4 regions of the Pseudoalteromonas sp. TP27 genome follow, and region 2 is predicted to be linked to each of the others. Evidence: predicted binding sites of a transcription regulator. Region 2 holds the regulator's gene; each other region holds the start of a gene.
The links. Region 2 encodes sigma-54, which starts transcription at its own class of promoters, with help from an activator protein. Its sites were predicted from a motif close to GTTGGCACGNNNNTNGNNT; they were not measured.
Positions count from the first base shown of each region.

Region 1 (3,119 bases), on a different contig from region 2:
ATTTCCTAAATGGCATCAAACCAAAACCAGAGCGCTACAGCTAGTTGGAAAGCTTGTTAGTAAACAATGGGTGTAGTTGAGGGAATGTTGGGAGTGAGTTACAAGAAATAAATCACCTAGTTTAAGTAAATTAAAAATTAGATTTTGATAAAAAATATTTACTTTAAAAACTGATATTGTGAGCCGATCAGTACTGAAGTATTAAGCTAAACCTCTGTAGTCGGCTTACACAATATATAATCTTGTCATTATTTTTTCGCAATAATGTAGATTGCATGTATTAACCCTGGGAAATAACCTAGCAGTGTTAATAAAATATTTAACCAAAAATGCATACCTAAGCCAACTTGCAAAAATACACCCACTGGCGGTAATAAAACCGAAAATATTATACGGATAATATCCATGACTAAACTCCATTTAAATTAAGCATTAGAAAGGGGTAAAGCCCAGCTTTACTGGGCCTTAACTATAACTGTGTTATTCAGCAACAATAGATAACTTATCAACTACGTCACGAACATCTTCAGCATTTTTAGCAATTTTAACTGCTAGCTGCTTTTCAGCTTCAGACTCTACTGAGCCATTAAGAGTCACTATACCGTTATCGGTATCAACATCGATGTCTGTACCACCAACTTCTGAATCAAACAGGAAGCGAGTTGTAATTACAGTGGTGATTTTAGCGTCCGTTAGGTCGTTATCATCATCGTCCATCATGTCTTTGTTTCTATCTTTTGTGTCCATGCTTTTAACAACGGTAAGGCTGTTTTCAACATCAGATACGCCATCTAGGCTAAGTACAAGTTCTTCTGCTAGCTCTTTATCAAGCTCGCTATTAACTTTACCTGTAAGTACTACCTTGCCATTTTTTACATCAGTGTTAATGTCAAAGTTGTTTAGATTAGTGTTCATAAGAAGAACTGTTTCTGCCTTACCATCAATCCAAGCATCTTTACTTTCGTTTTCCCAGCTGTTTGCTTGGGCACCCATAGCCGTAGTACCAAGAACTAAAGCTGCGATAATAGATTTGTTAAATGTTTTCATAATCTTTCTCCTTTTGATTAAAGACACTTTAACTTATGCGAGCTTTAGGCCAAGTTTACTTATCCTTGAAATTCAATAGCTTGGGTGGTTTTTATGATAAAGCTTTAACTATAGCTGTGTAACTATTTACAGGCTACTCGGTAAAACTTTCTCAAATAGTGAAAATAGCTAGATAATTGCTCTTTTGGTTAATCTATCGTTAATATAACAAAGAAAAAAACACCATTAAAAAATAACCAATTGATAATTAAAGTAATTATATTTGGTACGCGGTTTGCAATTAAACATTAAGATAAGTATCAATAGTAAATATAATAAGGAATATCTCATGTCTGTAAAAGTTGAAGACCGTCCAATAGAGCAAGTACGCGAACAGGTGATTGATCAATTAATTTATAATTACAGTCATGGGGTTATTTCAGTTGATGCATTTGAGAGACGTTTAGATGACGCGATGGATGCATCTAACAACGAAGCTCTTTTAGCCTTAGTAGAGGATTTAACACTTAATACAGACCAGCAATATAAAGCAGAAAAACAGTCGCAATTTTCTCCACACTATAGTGCACAACAAAACAGTGATGATGACTTTACACTACGCAGTATTTTAGGCTCTAACGAGCGCAGCGGGCAGTGGGTCGTGCCAAAAAACATTTACCTCAGTAATTTTATGGGATCGGTGGTGCTAGATTTTACCGATGCCATTTTTGCGCATCAAAATGTAACTATTCACGTTAACTGTATTTTTGGTAGCGATGAAATATATGTACCAGAGCATGTAAACGTAGTGTCCAAAATGTTTTGTATATTAAGCAGCCTTGAAAATAAATCGGTATCACTTAACAAGCGCCAAGGCCCGACTATTCATATTGAAGGAAAGGCAGTAATGGGCTCTGTCGAAATAAAAATAAAACGGACTATTAAAGAAAAGTTTATGAGTTTTGCTAATGAGCTAAAAACACAATTGGGCGCTGGAAATAATCGTTCATAAAGCTTACTTAAGCACCGCTCTTTGCGGTGCTTAACCTGTTATAAATCGTTATTTCGCTCGCTTGGTATATCACTTAAATACTCTACAAATTCCACCTCAAACCCGGCGGGATCAATAAAGTAAACATTTTTTCTAAACGGGTTCTCACTACCTTGCTTACTTATCCCAAAACCCGCTTTATTTAAGCGTATCACTACCTCATTTAAGTTATTAGTCACATAAGCAAAGTGTGCAAAACCAACTTGATGGCCCGATAGGTTTCTGTTTTCACCTTCACCATGGTCGCTTATCGCAATGTAATGCGTGTCATCTCCAAAGTGTACCCAGCGTCTTGGTTTTCCGTGCCAATCGCCTCTACCCTCACTTCTGACTGACCAATGCGGAAATACAGCTTGGTAAAATGTAAGCATACTATCTATATCACTCGCGACTAAGTTTACGTGCTCTAAATACATAATGTTGTCCTATCAATTAAGTTAGGAGCACGATAAAACCTCAAGCTAACTTTAGGTAAAGAGTTATTTAAAATTAATTCGATTTAATTAGGGCCTATTGACTTAATTATTATCTTGAAAAAATATATACACTTTTCAATCTTGTATAAAAAACAAACATAAGTATTTAGGGTTTATTGTTTACTTTATGTCAAAAGTCGCTAAAATACGCCGGCTGAAATATATAAACGTTCTTTTACAACCCAAAGGTAATACCATGCATCCAATGTTAAACATTGCGGTTCGCGCTGCGCGCAACGCAGGCAAAATTTTACTTCGCGCAAGTGAAGATTTATCAAAAGTTGAAGTGCAACAAAAAGGCGCTAACGACTTAGTAACTAACATTGATAAAGAAGCCGAAGCCGTAATTCGTGACACTATTTTACAGTCTTACCCTACTCACTCTATTGTTGGTGAAGAATTAGGTGAGCATAAAGGCAAGGATGATGATTACCAATGGATTGTAGATCCTATCGATGGAACAACTAACTTCATCAAAGGCATCCCTCATTACGCGGTTTCTATCGCACTTAAAGTTAAAGGTCGTTTAGACCAAGCTGTTATTTATGATCCAATTCGTGGTGAGC
Region 1 is NZ_JARDAK010000002.1:408,807-411,925, forward strand. Features, by position in the region: gene PX700_RS04180 (YqaE/Pmp3 family membrane protein) at 249-407, opposite strand; gene PX700_RS04185 (BON domain-containing protein) at 481-1,047, opposite strand; gene PX700_RS04190 (LiaF domain-containing protein) at 1,376-2,038, shown strand; gene PX700_RS04195 (VOC family protein) at 2,077-2,493, opposite strand; gene suhB (inositol-1-monophosphatase) at 2,750-3,119, shown strand, end outside.
Region 1: the regulator sigma-54 is predicted to act here: its motif matches at 1,309-1,327, upstream of PX700_RS04190 (LiaF domain-containing protein).

Region 2 (3,119 bases):
GCCAAAAGTATTACCTACGATATAGAACAACAGCTAATCAGTGCCGAAAAAGATGAAAACTCAACTGACCGCGTTCACACGATTTTAGTGCCTATCGAAACTAAAAAAAGCAAAAAAGACGATAAAGGTCAGCCATGAGTACATTAAAAGCAGAACTATTAGCAAAGAGCTATAAAGGTCGTGAAGTTGTCAAAAACGTCGGCCTTGAAGTCAAAGCAGGCAGTATTGTTGGTTTACTTGGTCCTAACGGCGCAGGTAAAACCACCACGTTTTATATGATTGTGGGACTTGTACCTAGCGACAAAGGTAAAATTTCTATCGATGATAACGATATTACTCTTTTACCTATGCATAGTCGTGCTAGATTAGGCATTGGCTACTTACCACAAGAGTCTTCAATTTTTAGAAAACTGACTGTTTATCAAAACTTAATGGCAATTTTAGAAACACGCAAAGAGTTAAATAAGCAAGCCCGAGAAGACACGCTCGATAAATTATTAGATGAATTTAGCATACAACACATTCGTGATAGCCAAGGTATGGCATTGTCGGGTGGCGAACGTCGCCGCGTGGAAATAGCACGTGCGCTGGCAGCCGATCCTAAATTTATATTATTGGATGAACCATTTGCAGGTGTTGACCCGATTTCGGTATTAGATATAAAGAAAATAATAGAACATCTCAAAAATCGTGGGATTGGTGTATTAATTACCGATCATAACGTAAGAGAAACCCTTGATGTTTGTGAAAAAGCCTACATTGTTTCTCATGGGGAGCTGATTGCATCAGGTACTCCAGAACACGTATTAAATGATAAAACAGTACGCGATGTTTACTTAGGCGAGCAATTTAGGCTGTAACATTTACGCCATGTCTTTAAGCATCTGCTAGTATTAATTATAACAACATAAAAGGATTGTTAGAGATACATGAGGCAATCACTACAGCTGCGCATGGGCCAGCAACTTACAATGACTCCACAGCTGCAACAAGCTATTCGTTTGTTGCAACTCAGTACATTGGATCTCCAGCAAGAAATACAAGAAGCTCTCGACAGCAACCCGCTATTAGAGGTTGAAGAACCAGACTATTCCGAAGACGCTGCTGGTAAAAACGAGCAAAAAGCAGATACCGATGACATAACTGTTAGCGCATCGGCCGACGATGCTCCAAGCGAATACGAACAAGATAGTGGTGAAGCACTTGCAAAAGACACGCTAAGTGACGACATGGCTATGGATGTTAGCTGGGATGAGTACATGAGTGCTGCTCCTGCAGCATCATCAGGTCCAATGCCTGAAGACGAGTCAATCTACCAAGGCGCCTCAACAGAGACGCTCCACGAGTACTTAATGTGGCAGTTACAATTAACGCCATTTAGTCCTACCGATGAAGCTATTGCTATTGCTATCGTAGAAGCCGTTGATGATTCAGGTATTTTAACACTAAGCTGCGAAGAGATTTTAGAAAGCTTTAATCAAGAAAACGAAGAAGATAACGAAGTTGAACTTGATGAAATTGAAGCTGTATTAAAGCGCATCCAACTGTTTGATCCTGTAGGTATTGCTGCACGTAGTTTACAAGAGTGTTTATGTATTCAGCTTAACCAGTTTGATAAAGAAACACCTTACATTAATGAAACTAAAATGATTTTAACCGAGCATATTGATTTATTAGCTGCTCGTGACTATCGTACATTAATGAAGAAGACTAAGCTCAAAGAAGAAGAGCTTAAAGAAGTAATGACATTAATACATACTCTTAGCCCTAAGCCTGCAGATACTATTGTAAGAGAAGAGTCTGAGTATGTTATTCCTGATGTGTCAGTTAAAAAAATTAAAGGCCGCTGGGTTGTTGAATTAAACCCAGATAGCATGCCTAAAATTCGTGTTAATAGCCAATATGCGGCAATGTCTCGCACTGTAAAATCAAGTGGTGATAGCCAGTTTATTCGCTCACATTTACAAGAAGCTAAATGGTTTATTAAAAGCTTAGAAAGTAGAAATGACACACTATTAAAAGTAACTAATTGTATTGTTAAGCAGCAACAAGGCTTTTTTGAACACGGCCCTGAGGCTATGAAACCGATGGTTTTAAATGATGTTGCTGAAATGGTAGAAATGCACGAATCAACAATTTCGCGCGTAACAACTCAAAAATATATGCACACACCTCGTGGCATATTTGAGCTTAAATACTTTTTCTCAAGCCATGTAAGCACCGAAAATGGGGGTGAATGTTCTTCTACAGCAATACGTGCGCTCATCAGAAAATTAATCGCAGCAGAAAACTCAGCAAAACCATTGAGTGATAGTAAAATAGCGGATATATTGGCTGAGCAAGGAATTAAAGTAGCGAGACGTACAATCGCAAAATATCGCGAATCTCTGGCTATTCCACCGTCAAATCAACGTAAAAGTTTGATTTAAGACGCTAAACTAAGAGGGTAATGCTTATGCAACTAAACTTAACTGGTCGTCACGTAGAATTAACCGATTCGCTAAGGGACTACATTAGTACTAAATTTGCGAAGCTAGAAAGACACTCTGATCATATTAATAATGTTCATGTCATTCTTGATGTAGAAAAACTAAACCAAAAAGCAGAAGCGACAATACATGTAAGTGGCGCCGAACTCTTTGCCTCTACAGAACATCAAGATATGTATGCTGCCATTGACTCGTTGATCGACAAGCTAGATCGCCAAGTAATTAAACACAAAGAGAAGCTTGCTCGACACTAATATGATGAAATTAAGCTCACTTATATGCCAGGACTGCAGCAAAGCTGCGGTCCTTTTTAATAGCAAAAAAAGAATTTTAGAGTTTATTAGCGAACTTGCTCATGACAAACTTCCCTACCTACCGCAACAAGACATTCTTAATGCTTTAATGAGCAGAGAGAAGTTAGGTAGTACAGGTATAGGGCGTGGTATTGCGATTCCTCATGGAAGAATGAGCGGTGCAGAAGAGCCTTTGGCTTTAGTGCTCGTTAGCGAAACGCCAATTAATTTTGATGCTATAGATAACCGCCCTGTTGATATTTTCGTCGCACTCATCGTACCAGATGGAGATAACCAGCAGCACTTAAAGACTCTAGCTACCATTGCTGATAGACTC
Region 2 is NZ_JARDAK010000012.1:34,350-37,468, reverse strand. Features, by position in the region: gene lptA (lipopolysaccharide transport periplasmic protein LptA) at 1-138, shown strand, start outside; gene lptB (LPS export ABC transporter ATP-binding protein) at 135-860, shown strand; gene PX700_RS14125 (RNA polymerase factor sigma-54) at 930-2,429, shown strand; gene hpf (ribosome hibernation promoting factor) at 2,456-2,743, shown strand; gene ptsN (PTS IIA-like nitrogen regulatory protein PtsN) at 2,748-3,119, shown strand, end outside.

Region 3 (3,119 bases), on a different contig from region 2:
ATTTAGGTGATGTTGACTTAAAGCAAGGTGAAAGCTCGCCAATTCTTAATATGGTAGAAAAGCCGCCAGTAGATGAAGCTCCATCAAACTTAGCTGTAGTGGGTCGATACGTATTAAGCGAAAATATCTGGCCGTTACTTGCAAAAACTCCGCAAGGTGCAGGCGACGAAATTCAATTAACTGACGCAATTGCGATGTTAATGGAACACGAAAAAGTAGATGCATACGCTATAAAAGGCCGTAGCCACGATTGTGGAAGTAAAATTGGTTACTTACAAGCAACGATTGAATTTGCACTTCGTCGCGATGAATTTGCCGATGAATTAAAATCATTTATTAAAAAACTGATTTAACAGTTAACTTAAAACATGAAAGGCGCCGATATCGGCGCCTTTTTTATGAGTTTTATTAGGATAAAAATAAGAAAAGGAATAGCTCTAAAATAAAAGTTTTTAAGTCAATACAGACATATTGTTATTTATGTTGTAAAGTTTATGTTAATTTACTTTTTATGAAATAATATTCTCAAGGAAGATGCTGAGTATGAATATAGTGCTTTACGAAGCACTGATAGCCATACTAAGAGCTAAGTTTTATAGCTCACAGCTAAATAAAGTTAAACGCTTTCTTGTGAGAATGTTTAACTGAAATGTAGTCTAAAAATACTGCTTTCAGGACAACTAATACATGTGTATATACGAAAAAAATTACACTAGGCTTTTACTCTGCTCGCTAATGCTTTTATTTAGCACTGCATGTAGTGTTACGCCAAAAATTAAAACCATTGATGAGCAACCTCAAAGTAACTCGCCTGATTACGTATCGATTACAGCCCTTGAACTTGCACAGCTAAAAGATGCTACAATGCAGTGGCAACAAGCACGCGAAGGCATAGAGCGAATTTTAAGGTTAGAAAAAGAAATAACTTACCTCGTAAATCATATTGATATTATAAACAGCAAAGCTATTGCGCAGTCTAATCAAGGGTATAGCAGCAAGTCTGTACGCTCACCACGAAACACACGTAATGTTAAATCACGCCAACAAGTTAAACAAAATTACAGTAATAAAAAACAAGCGGTAAAATTAAATACACCTAAACATGTATTTGCTTTGCAAGTAGCTTCGGTTGACTCAGAGCAAAGAGTGATTAAAGCATGGCAAGAGCTAAATACTAAAGCTGCGCCGTTGTTTAGAGATAAAATATTGACTAATGTAGAAACCGTAAAAATAAACGGCAAAATTTTTTACAGGTTAAAGCTTGGCTCTTATAAAAATTTTAAAAATGCCAAAGCAGACTGTGGCGTATTCAAGCTGTATAAACTCGATTGTATAGTAACTACACCGATAAGCCTGTAAAGCTGTAGTTAAAACAAAAGTAAGCTTAAAATCTGTTTATCCTTAATATACGACCTTCATAATTCAATACGTTTAGAGGGGGATATATAAACTCCTAAAATAACGTCATTTGAGGGAAGGTAATAATTTTAAAATCGATGGTGCTAGCTGCTGTACTTATTTTATTAGTATGTAATTCATCTCAAAAAATTAAAACGAATCACATAACTGCGCAATTTATTCTTATTAAAAGTCTGATTTAGGCTAGCAGGAAATTTCTGCAGACAAGTTTCAAAGCTCTTAACAAAATAGAATAGCCACCTAAGCCTGAAAGTAAATTAATGCAATGAGCCAAAATTTAAAATGATTAAATAAGGTTCAGAATCGTCGTGTTAATGATGCTATGGACAATAACAAAAGCATATTAAAAAACCACTCTGCATTATTTACTTTGCAAATTATCGCCTTAAAAATACATTGCAAAATAAAACAGTCGAATTAAAAGAGAAAACATCAAAGAATTATGCCATTACACTCATCCACTTAGATAAATGTAGAAACCGTAAGGATTAATAGCATAACTTTTTATCGATTAAAGTTAGGTATTTATATCAACATAAATGGATGTAAAAAGTGACTATTTAGCTCTAATAAAGTAGCAAGTAGCATAAGCTGTTAGCTATTACGTTCAATAACCTTACAGTTAGCGTCCTTTAGGCATAATTATTGCTTTAACCCTTGTATATTTTAAAGAGGATGGCAACTATGCGCCTGTTATTGCCCATATTATTTGTAAATCTAGCGGCTTGTAGTTTAATACCTCAGCCAGAGCCGAGTATCAGTACTAATGCTCCTAAAGCAGCTATGGCACCTTATACAGTAAACGACTACGTTAATAATTTAACAGCCCAGCTTAATAGCCTTCAAAGGCCGCTCAGCAGAAATGCGCGCATTGGTGTAAGTAGTTTTTTTCTTGCAGATAAGATCGACTCAAAACTAATGTCAGAGCAAGGTGCCGGTTTAAGCCAACAAATACAAGAAAGCCTCTTAACTCAAATGACTCTTTTGGGCTATAACATTGTTGAGTATAGACTGGGGAATAACTTAAACTTATTAGAAAATGCCGACAGTATACTTAGTCGTGATTTAAATAAATTGCGCGATCGTCAGAATATTGACTTGATTATTACTGGTACGGTAACCCGTCAGCAACACGCTTATATTGTAAATGCACGCTTGATAAATATTAACAATAAACAAATCTTGTCTGCAGGCAGTACAGAGATCCCAATTAATGTAATGTGGGCTAATGAAAAAATACAGCAACGCGACGGTTATTTATACCGCAGCGAATATTAACCAGGAGCACAAAATGAGAAATCTATTAATTACCCTCTGCTTACCTTTGGGCTTTGGCTGTTCGCATATACTAAACGGTATGAATACAGGTGCAAATGAAGCCTCGGTTCGAAGTGATAACCAAACAGCACAATCGACAAACTATCAACGCAGTGTTGCAGAACCAGTATCGAATGATAATTTATTTCAATCGAAGCTAGTTTTACAAAATAGTCGTGCAAAATCAACTCCACCAATGCGAAAAAACATCAACCATTATGTACGCGGAATAATGCAAGACATGGTTGAGAACCTACAATATGTAAACGCAAAAACCCCATTAGCCGTTTCAAGCTTTGTATTTTTAGATGATGACTACAGTGATAGTAGTTTACTGGGAAATCAAATAGCTGAAAGTTTCATGCACGAGCTACATAATTTTG
Region 3 is NZ_JARDAK010000005.1:111,228-114,346, forward strand. Features, by position in the region: gene galU (UTP--glucose-1-phosphate uridylyltransferase GalU) at 1-353, shown strand, start outside; partial or broken gene PX700_RS08225 (SPOR domain-containing protein) at 688-1,367, shown strand; gene PX700_RS08230 (FlgO family outer membrane protein) at 2,104-2,697, shown strand; gene PX700_RS08235 (FlgO family outer membrane protein) at 2,711-3,119, shown strand, end outside.
Region 3: the regulator sigma-54 is predicted to act here: its motif matches at 2,052-2,070, upstream of PX700_RS08230 (FlgO family outer membrane protein).

Region 4 (3,119 bases), on a different contig from region 2:
GCCTGCTTGCAAGCTTTTTGTAACTGTAAAGCCCTCGCGCGCAAGCTCAATAGCGGGTGCTAAAATTTGTGACAGTGGTAGTGCTGCGTGCTCATCTAGTTCAAGCGCCTTTTGCCAACCGCGAATTGTACCCGCTTGAGTCAGTGCGCTTAACCCGCCGCGCTCTGGTATTTGCGCGAGCGAGTTATAGGGCGTTGTATTAGTTGCTGCACGGCCGCAGGCGTCAATAGCGGTAGGCGTTTTTTGGTTTGGGTTATCGATAAGCCAAAAGCTGTCGCCACCAATTGAGTTCATATGTGGATATACAACGCTAATAGCAGCGGCAGCCGCTACCATAGCCTCGGTAGCTGTACCGCCTTGTTTTAGTATATTTATACCCGCTTCAGTGGCCGAAAAATGAGACGCGGTAAATGCAATGTTGTGTGTGGTCATGCCGGTGTGTCCTGTTTAAAGTGTGCAGCTAGGTGCTTAACGCAAGCAAGTAGGCTTTTATCGTTACCGTGGCTCATCATTAATGAAAAACCATACGGATGATCATTTGCTAAATCAGCCAGCGGTAAATGCACTTGCGCTGAGCCACTAAGCCCTGCAATTGCCGAAAGCGTAATAATTTGCATGCGTAAGGCGCTTGTGTCGGCGCCTAATTTAGGTGCGGTTGTGGGGGTGGTTGGCAAAAATAAACAGCTGTTTGTATTTAGGTTTTTAGCTATTAGTGTTTGCCATTGGGTTTGTACTTTTAGTGCTTCTTGTTCTTCTTGAACAGTTAGGGCAAGCGCCATATTAAAACGTGCCGCAATTGCTGGAGCAAACTGGGGAAGTTGCCCCGGCAATTGAAGCCAGTCTTTATGCGTTTTTGCGATTGCTCGCCCTTGCAGTACTCTAAAACTATCAGCAAGTTCATTTAATAAGCTGCTGTTAGGTAGTTCAAATTCTTTATGGTGCTTAAAATTAGGCTTGGTTTTTTCAAGCAATTGTTTAAGTGGGGCTTGTAAAACAGGGTCAACGAGTTCAAATAACGGCTCGCAAATAACTAAGGTATCAACGTTATTAATAGCTTGATTTGGTAGCAGTACATTACCTACATCGCTTAATAGCTCGGCGCTTTGGGTAAGCCAACCTATGGTATCAAAAGGCGGAGCCAACGGTATTAGGCCGTCTTTTTCAATCACGTTATGGCTTGGCCTTATGCCATATAAACCACAATAGCTGGCGGGTATTCTAATTGAGCCGCCGGTGTCGGTGCCTAAGCCAATATCAGCTAAGTTAGCAGCAACTGCAGCAGCAGACCCCATACTCGAACCACCGCAAGCATGCCCTTTTAATTTAGGATTTTGCGCAGCGCCATAATGTATATTATTACCCTCTAAGCTATAAGCCAGCTCGTCAGTATGGGTAAAGCCTATAAAGTTACAACCAGCGGTCATGAGCTTATTAACCGAGCTTGCCGTATTTTGAGCCGGTTTAGCTGTTTTAAACCAGTGTGGGTTGCCTGCGCTGTTACGCTCGCCCTTTACTGCAAATACATCTTTTACAGCTAAGCGATTGTTTGCAAGCACTCCAGAGTGGTTTGTTTGCCACAGGGTAGGACCGTGATTGCAAAATATACCTTTGTTGTTTTTTTTATCACTCATTTGCAGCTCATTATTATAAAACTGACCAAGTACTTACTTATTAAGTTAAGAGTGATTAAAAAGCGGGCTGGTTATTATTATTATGAATACCAATTTTATTAAAAACATGATCATTTTATCGGATTAAATAGCGCACTCACTGCGTCATTTTCTTCGCGTTATAATAGATCACTAATTTAATGCAATTGCTAAAGCTCCGCTTTTTAATCGGTAGTTTTGATTTTATAGTGCTTAGACTAAGCAAGAGGAATGCCATAAATTAAAATCCTGTCCAACTGGTCAGGATTTAGTGGGTTGTATGAGATTTGTAAGTGTGGGCTATAAAAATAGTGAGATTAAAATGAGCTAAAACAAACCAATTTGGTGCGCAGATGCACCAAGTTGGTCTTTATTTATATGGTTTTGAGTGCTAAATAAGGGGCGTTTTACTGATGATTAAACCGTTAATATCGGCGTAAACCCAATCGTTAGGTTCAATAGTAGTGCTAAGCATAGTAACTGCTTGGTTTTTATCACCAAAGCCGCGCTTTAAGGTACTACGCGGTGTAGAGCCTAGCGCCATTACAGGTAAGTTCATCGTGGCGAGTATTTCTATATCTCGGCAACAGCCATTTATTATTACGCCTTCCCAGCCATTATTTAGGGCACGCTCAGCCATAATATCGCCTATAAATGCAAAGCGTTTGCTCGCAAACCCGTTTATAACCAATACTTTACCTTCACCATTTTCATGCAATATATCGGCGGCAAAAGAGTTGTCTTCTGGGCAGGTAACGGTAACTACTTTGCCATAAAACGTGGTTTTTTTACCAAAGTGGTAAAGGCCGCTGTCTGCTACTTGCACGTTATCACGATGATCGTCAAATAAATCGGGTGTAGTAAAGGATGTCATGGGTTAAGTCTCACTTTGCTCAGGTATTTTAAGACCAATACCTTTTAAAATTATGTGGGCAATTGATTGCGTAATTTGTGCCACATCGGTTTCGTCGTACTCTAATTTGTTCATTACGAGTAAAACTTCAGCCTGAAAGTCGGCGTAATATTGCGTGGTAGACCAAATAGTAAAAAGCAAATGGTAGGGATCAACCTTATCCATTTTATCAGCGTCCATCCATGCTTGAAGTACATCAACCTTTTGTTTAACCCAAGGGCGGGTATTGGTTCTAAAGTAGTTTTGTAAATAGGGTGCACCGCGCAGTATTTCACTGGCAAATAAGCGAGATTGCATTGGCTGATTTACGGCCAGTATTACTTTGCTTTTAATATAGTTATAAAGCACGGTAGCTGGATCGTCGTTAATTGTGACGTTATCGAGCCCTAAGTTCCAATTAGCTATTATGCGGTCAATCACAGACTCGTACAGACCATCCTTACTTTTAAAGTAATACAAAATATTAGCTTTTGGCACCTGCGCTTCTTTAGCAACCATGCTCATACTTGCTCCGTCGTAACCTAATTGCGAAAACAATTGCTCGGCGGCATCTAAAA
Region 4 is NZ_JARDAK010000034.1:7,763-10,881, forward strand. Features, by position in the region: gene PX700_RS20850 (gamma-glutamyltransferase family protein) at 1-432, opposite strand, end outside; gene PX700_RS20855 (amidase family protein) at 429-1,631, opposite strand; gene PX700_RS20860 (putative 4-hydroxy-4-methyl-2-oxoglutarate aldolase) at 2,041-2,523, opposite strand; gene PX700_RS20865 (TetR/AcrR family transcriptional regulator) at 2,527-3,119, opposite strand, start outside.
Region 4: the regulator sigma-54 is predicted to act here: its motif matches at 1,870-1,888, upstream of PX700_RS20855 (amidase family protein).